One region of the Nocardioides sp. WS12 genome, then DNA from elsewhere that is predicted to be linked to it. Evidence: riboswitches for the same ligand, from Rfam matches in the RefSeq annotation. Region 1 holds a riboswitch; the other holds the start of a gene.
What was found. A riboswitch is a leader RNA that binds a small molecule or an ion and turns the genes downstream of it on or off. The one in region 1 is predicted to bind cobalamin.
Positions count from the first base shown of each region.

Region 1 (3,406 bases):
GTGGGCGTCGTCACATCCCTGTCGCCAGGAGGCACCTGTGTTCGTCCCGTTCAGCGTCAACGACTTCCTCGACCGCGCAACGGCGGTCTACGGCGATCGGATCGGCGTCGTGGACGAGCCCGACCAGCCCGCGGCCAGTCTCGGCGAGCTGACCTATGCGCAGGTCGGAGCGCTCGCGCGTCGCCAGGCCGCGAAGCTCGACGAACTCGGCATCGGCGTCGGTGACCGCGTCGCGATCGTCAGCCACAACAGCAGTCGGCTGCTGACATCGTTCTACGGCGTGAGCGGTTGGGGCCGGGTGCTGGTGCCGGTGAACTTCCGGCTGAGTCCCGACGAGGTGCAGTACATCGTCGAACACTCCGGGGCGCGGGTCCTCTACATCGACCCCGAACTGGAGGAGTCGCTCGCTGACGTGAAGTGCGAGCAGAAGTTCGTGATCGGCGACGACGATGCGCTCTACGCGGCCGAGGGCGCAGAGCCGCAGCCGTGGGAGTACGACGAAGGGGCGACGGCCACCATCAACTACACCTCCGGTACGACGGCACGACCCAAGGGCGTCCAGATCACCCACCGCAACATCTGGATCAACGCGCTCACCTTCGGACTGCACGCGCAGCTCAACGACCGTGACGTCTACCTGCACACGCTGCCCATGTTCCACGCGAACGGCTGGGGGATGCCGTTCGCGATGACCGGTATCGGTGCCCAGCACATCGTGCTGCGCAAGATCGACGGTGCCGAGATCCTGCGCCGGGTCCGTGATCACGGTGTCACGGTGATGTGTGCCGCTCCGGCGGTCGCGGCCGCCGTACTCGAGGCGGCGCAGACGTGGGAGGGCGAGATCCCCGGCCGGGACCGGGTGCGGATCATCATGGCCGGTGCCCCGCCGCCGACGAAGACCGTCGTGCGGGTCGAGGAGGATCTCGGCTGGGAGTTCATCCAGATCTACGGCCTCACCGAGACCTCGCCGCTGCTGACCTTCAACCGCACCCGCGCCGAATGGGACGACCTGACGGCACCGGAGCGCGCGGCGAAGCTGACGCGTGCGGGTGCTCCGGCCCTGGGCGTCCGGCTGAAGACCGATGAGTCCGAGGAGGGCGCGGGCGAGGTGCTGGCCCGGTCGAACGTCGTGCTCGAGGGGTACTGGGAGCAGCCGGAGGAGTCGGCGGCCGCGCTGAAGGACGACTGGTTCCACACCGGTGACGGCGGCTACCTCGGCGACGACGGCTACCTGACGATCGCGGATCGCAAGAAGGACGTGATCATCACCGGCGGCGAGAACGTCACGTCGATCGAGGTCGAGGACACGCTGTTCTCCCACCCGGCCGTGGCCGAGGTCGCAGTGATCGGCGTCCCCAGCGAGAAGTGGGGCGAGACGATCAAGGCGCTCGTGGTCCTGACCGCCGACGCCACCGCGGGCCCCGAGATGGAGGCCGAACTGATCCGCTGGTGCAAGGACCGGCTGGCTGGCTACAAGTCACCGACGTCGGTGGAGTTCCGCGACGAACTGGCCCGCACGGCGACCGGCAAGTTGCAGAAGTTCAAGCTGCGCGCGCCCTACTGGGACGGGTTGAACCGCCAGGTGAACTGAGCGGTCGGGACGAGCGAGGCAGTCCAGCCGGCAGCCTGCCAGGCGGCGACGGTCTCGCCTGCCCAGGCGGACACCGCGGCGTCGGCCGAGTCGATGACGTCGATCTCGGTCGTCACCGGCGCTGCTGCGGGGACGAGCGGCTGACCACTGATCGGGTCGGTCAGGTCGGGTCCGCCGTCGACGCAGGTCGCGCGGACCAGGCCGATACCGAGGCGCCGCTGGTTCAGGGCGAGGCTCAGCGCGGCGATGCCGGCGTCGCCGTACCCGACGACCGAGAGGCCGTCCGGCGGGTGCACCGAGGACTCGCGGGCATAGCGAACCGAACGCAGCAGATCGCCTCCGTCGGCCCACGTCGGTACGACGACACGAACCTTCCCGCGGGTGGCGATCCGGCTGGCGAGCGCCGCCACGGCGTCGGGGTCGGACCGCACCGCCGGATGCCACAAGAGGAGGGTGTCTGCGTTCGGGTGTCCGTGTACCGCGACCTGGATGCCGGGCGACTGCTGTGTGACCACGGGACCACCGTAGGCTGAGCACCCACATGTCCGTGGCACAGGAACCCGGTGCGAGACCGGGGCGGTTCCGCCACTGTGATCCCAGCTGAGCAGATCGGCACGGGTGAGCCAGACACTGGTCGCGGACATCAGCCACCGATCGAGGGGCGCGAACCCCGAGGAGGAACCTGTGCGCATCGCACTCCTGTCCACGTCCGACACCGACCTGCTCTCTGCCCGATCGAGCGGCGGCGACTACGGCTGGGGCAACCCCAACCGCTCGGACCTTGCTGATCTGGTCGCGCTGGCCGAGGGTGCCGACCTGGTCGTCCTGCGCCTGCTCGGCTCCCCGCAGCAGTACGACGCCGAGCTGGCCGCGTTGCGCGGCACCGGGCGTCCGCTCGTGGTGCTCGGCGGCGAGCTCACGCCGAGCGCGGAACTGATGGAGACCTCGACGGTCCCGGTCGGTGTCGCCGCTGAGGCGCACCGCTACCTCGCCGAGGGTGGCCCGCGGAACCTGGCGCAGTTGCACGCCTTCCTCTCCGACACCGTGTTGCTGACCGGTGAGGGGTTCGAGGCGCCAGAGGTGATTCCGGCGTGGGGGATCCTCGAGCGCCCGGAGGTTTCGAGGCTCGCTGACGCTCGCACCTCAACCACCGGGCACCTCGCGAAGGTGGGGGTGCTGTTCTACCGGGCGCACCACGCGAGCGGGAACACGGACTTCGTGCACGCGCTGTGTGACGCGATCGACGCGACGGGTGATGCCATCGGCGTGCCGGTGTTCGCGGGTTCGCTGCGCGCGGCGCCGGACGAGTTGTTCACGGCCCTGGGTGACCTCGACGCGCTGGTCGTCACGGTGCTGGCTGCCGGTGGCAGCACGCCCGCTGCTGTCAGCGCCGGTGGCGACGACGAGACGTGGGACGTGGAGCGGATCGCTGCGCTCGACGTGCCGGTCCTGCAGGGCCTGTGCCTGACCAGCAGCCGCGAGGAGTGGGAGGCCTCCGACGACGGCGTCACGCCGCTCGACTACGCCAACCAGGTCGCCATCCCCGAGTTCGACGGCCGGATCAGCACCGTGCCGTTCTCCTTCAAGGAGATCGACCCCAACGACCCGGCCGGCCTGCCGTCGTACGTCGCGGACGCGGAGCGCTCGGCCCGGGTCGCCGGCCTCGCGGTGAACTACGCCCGCCTCCGCTCGGTGCCGCAGAACGAGAAGAAGCTCGCGCTGATGCTCAGCGCCTACCCGACCAAGCACGCCCGCATCGGCAACGCCGTCGGCCTCGACACCCCGGTGTCGACCGTCCGCCTGCTGCTTCGGCTG
Region 1 is NZ_CP053928.1:3,832,284-3,835,689, reverse strand. Features, by position in the region: gene HRC28_RS18535 (AMP-binding protein) at 38-1,591, shown strand; gene HRC28_RS18530 (hypothetical protein) at 1,558-2,106, opposite strand; cobalamin riboswitch at 2,091-2,245, shown strand; gene cobN (cobaltochelatase subunit CobN) at 2,276-3,406, shown strand, end outside.

Region 2 (3,406 bases), 2.0 Mb from region 1:
GCAAGCGCGAGGTGGCTCCACCTCACCCAGACGTCCGTCAGTCGCGTTCGAAGCCCCAGCCGCACCTGTTTCAAGGTCACTGCGGTGGACCGTGTCGGCCACCGCGACACCGCGATCAGGTGCGTACGCGGCAGGTAGCGGACCGATCACTTCTCCGCAGCTCGACCGTCGTTACCTGCGACAGTTCAAGCGACCACAGGAGTGAACCGTGGAGACAACCGCACCAACCCCGACCGGGCCGATCGGCGCCGATGAAGCCGAGTTCATGCAGGCAGCGCGCACCGATGACGGTGGTCGGTTCGCGTTGCTCACCGAACGCTTTCGACGCGAACTGCTGGTCCACTGCTACCGCATGCTTGCGTCGTACGACGACGCGCAGGACCTCACGCAGGAGACCTTCCTTCGCGCGTGGGCGAAGCGGGAGTCCTTCCAGGGGCGGGCGTCGTTGCGCACCTGGCTGTACCGGATCGCGACCAACGCCTGCCTGGACTTCATCGAGAAGAGGCGTGACCGTACGCCCGTGCCGGCCGATCTGCACGGCGTGGGCGGGACGGGCACGGAGGTGCTCTACCTGCAGCCGTGGCCCGATGGCCAGCCGGACGACCCGTACACCCAGGTCGTGGCCCGGGAGACCATCGAACTGGCGTTCATCGTGGCCGTGCAGCACCTGCCCGCACGGCAGCGCGCCGTACTCATCCTGCGCGACGTGCTCGGCTGGCCGGCCCAGCAGACGGCCGACGCCCTTGAACTCACGCTGGCCTCGGCCAACAGCGCGCTCGCGCGGGCCCGGGCCACGATGCGCCAGCACCTGCCGGATGGTCGGCTCGACTGGAGTGCCCGCGCGGGGCAAGGGTTGAGCGAGGCGGAGCAGACCCTGGTGTCGAGGTACGTCGAGCATCTCGAGAACCTCGACCTCGACGGGTTGGCGGACCTCCTGCGCGACGACGTGAGGTTCGCGATGCCGCCGCAGGTCGGCGTGTGGGTCGGTCGCGCAGCGGTCGTCCAGACCTGGATCGACGGCGGGCTCGACAAGCTGGAGCCGACCGCGTTCCGGTGCCTGATCACGACGGCGAACGGCCAGCCGGCCGTGGCGGCGTACCACCGTTCGCCCGGCGCCACGACCTACGAAGCGCTGGCCCTGGACGTGCTGCGGGTCGAGGGTGGGCTGGTCGCCGAGATGCTCACCTTCGGGCCCGAGATGTTCGAGCGCTTCGGCTTGCCGGAGGAGCTGTGAACCGAACCTGCCGGGCGTCGTACCAACCAAATTCGGGGCACCTCGGCTGATACCGCCCCGAAAATGGTTGGTACGACGCACACGAGTGACGTGCGACTGAGGGTTGCCTGAGTTGGCCCTGCTAAGTTCGCAGCGCCAGTCGTACTCCGAAGGGAGTCAGGGAACCCGGTGAGAATCCGGGACTGACGCGCAGCGGTGAGGGTGACGGGCGAGGCACTTTGCCACTGGATCAATGCGATCCGGGAAGGCGCTTCGTCTGGATGATCCCGAGTCCGAAGACCTGCTGGCCGTGGGCGACAACGTCCGCGTGATCTGTCCAACAGGCCTCGCGACAAAGGTCTCGACATGAGATGAGAACTCATGATGCGCATTTCCCGACCCCTGGCGACCCTTGCCTCCGTCTCGCTCCTGACGGTGCTCACCTCGGTGCTCACCGCCTGCGCGGGCGCTCCGTCCGAGGAGAAGGCGTCGTCCACCACGGATGGGTACCCGGTCGAGGTCACCACCTGTGGCTTCACCTCCACCCTCGACGCCAGGCCCACCCGGGCGATCACGATGAACCAGGGCGCGACCGAGGTCGCGCTCGCTCTCGGCGTCGAGGACCAGCTCGCAGGAACGGCGTACATCGATGACGCCGTCCCCGCGAAGTGGAAGGAGGCCTACGACGCGGTGCCGGTCCTCTCCGAGCAGTACCCCGACCACGAGACCGTCATCAGCGCCAAGCCGGACTTCGTCTACGGCTCCTACATCAGTGCGTACGACGACGAGGCCGCTGGTTCGCAGAAGCAGCTGGAGGACCTGGGCATCGCGTCGATGACCTCGCTCTTCGGGTGCGGCGACGGCGACGCGAAGCCCGTCGGTGGCACCACGTTCGAGACCGTCTGGGACGAGATCGACCTGGTGGCGAAGGCGTTCGGCGTCCCGAAGCGGGCCGAGACGATCCGCACCGAGCAAGCGGCGGTGCTCGAGGAACTCGCGGCCGAGAAGCCCGGCGCTGGCGTCGACGTGTTCTGGTACGACTCGGGCGACAAGACGCCGTACGTCGGCACCGGGGAGGGCGGCCCGCAGCTGATCCTGGATGCGGTCGGCGCGACCAACGTGTTCGCGGACATCCCGCACGGCTGGACCGATGTCGCGTGGGAGAAGGTCATTGCGGCCGACCCCGACGTGATCGTCCTGGCCGACGCCTCGTGGTCGACGGCGAAGGAGAAGATCGCCTACCTCAAGAATGATCCCGTGCTCAGCACGATGCGTGCCGTGAAGGCCGGGGCATTCGTCGCCTTGCCGTTCTCGGAGACCACGCCGGGAGTGCGGCTCGCTGATGGCGCCGTCAACGTCGCCGGGCAGCTCGAGGAATTGAAGCGCTGATGTCCGTGGCGCTTTCGTCGCGCCGGGCCCTCGGGCTCGGCGCGACCGGTGGCCTGCGCGTGATCAGCCTGGGCGCGCTGCTCGTCGGTGTGCTGGTGGTCAGCGTGGTGATGGGCGTGGGGATCGGGTCGGTCCCGATCCCGACCTCGACGGTGCTCGAGGTCATCGCCCAGCGCTCGGGCTTCGGCGGGGACGTCTCCCTGCTCGACGACCAGATCGTGTGGCAGTTGCGGATGCCCCGGGTCCTCGGTGCCGCGGCCACGGGCGCGGCGCTGGCGCTCGTCGGTGTGGTGCTGCAGTCACTCACCCGCAACGACCTCGCGGATCCCTACCTGCTGGGCATCTCCGGCGGCGCGGCCGTCGGTGCCGTCAGCGTGCTGGTGCTCGGTGTCTCGGTCGGCGGCCTGCTCGCCACCACGATGCTCACCCTCGGTTCGTTCCTCGGCGCCCTCGGCGCCCTCGCCGCGGTCCTGCTGCTCGCGACCGGGCGGGCAGGCGACCTGCCGCCGGCCCGCACGGTGCTGGCGGGTGTGGCGATCGGGCAGGTGTGCGCGGCGTACACGTCCTTCGTCACGATCATGAGCGGCGACCACGACGCCGCCCGCCGCGTGCTGGCCTGGACGATGGGATCGCTGGCCGGCCTCCGTTGGGACTCGGCGATCCTGCTGCTCGTCGTCGCCGTGGTGGCGTCCGTCGCCGTCCTCGCCTTCACCTCGGACCTCGACGCCTTCGCCTTCGGTGAGTCGGCGGCCAACTCGCTCGGGGTCGCGGTGAACCGGACCCGCTGGATCCTGCTCACGGGTA
Region 2 is NZ_CP053928.1:663,850-667,255, forward strand. Features, by position in the region: gene HRC28_RS02950 (hypothetical protein) at 1-138, shown strand, start outside; gene HRC28_RS02955 (RNA polymerase subunit sigma-70) at 209-1,234, shown strand; cobalamin riboswitch at 1,354-1,537, shown strand; gene HRC28_RS02960 (ABC transporter substrate-binding protein) at 1,595-2,602, shown strand; gene HRC28_RS02965 (iron chelate uptake ABC transporter family permease subunit) at 2,602-3,406, shown strand, end outside.
Region 2: it holds a riboswitch for cobalamin, as region 1 does, so the genes downstream of both, HRC28_RS02960 (ABC transporter substrate-binding protein) here and cobN (cobaltochelatase subunit CobN) in region 1, are expected to answer to the same signal.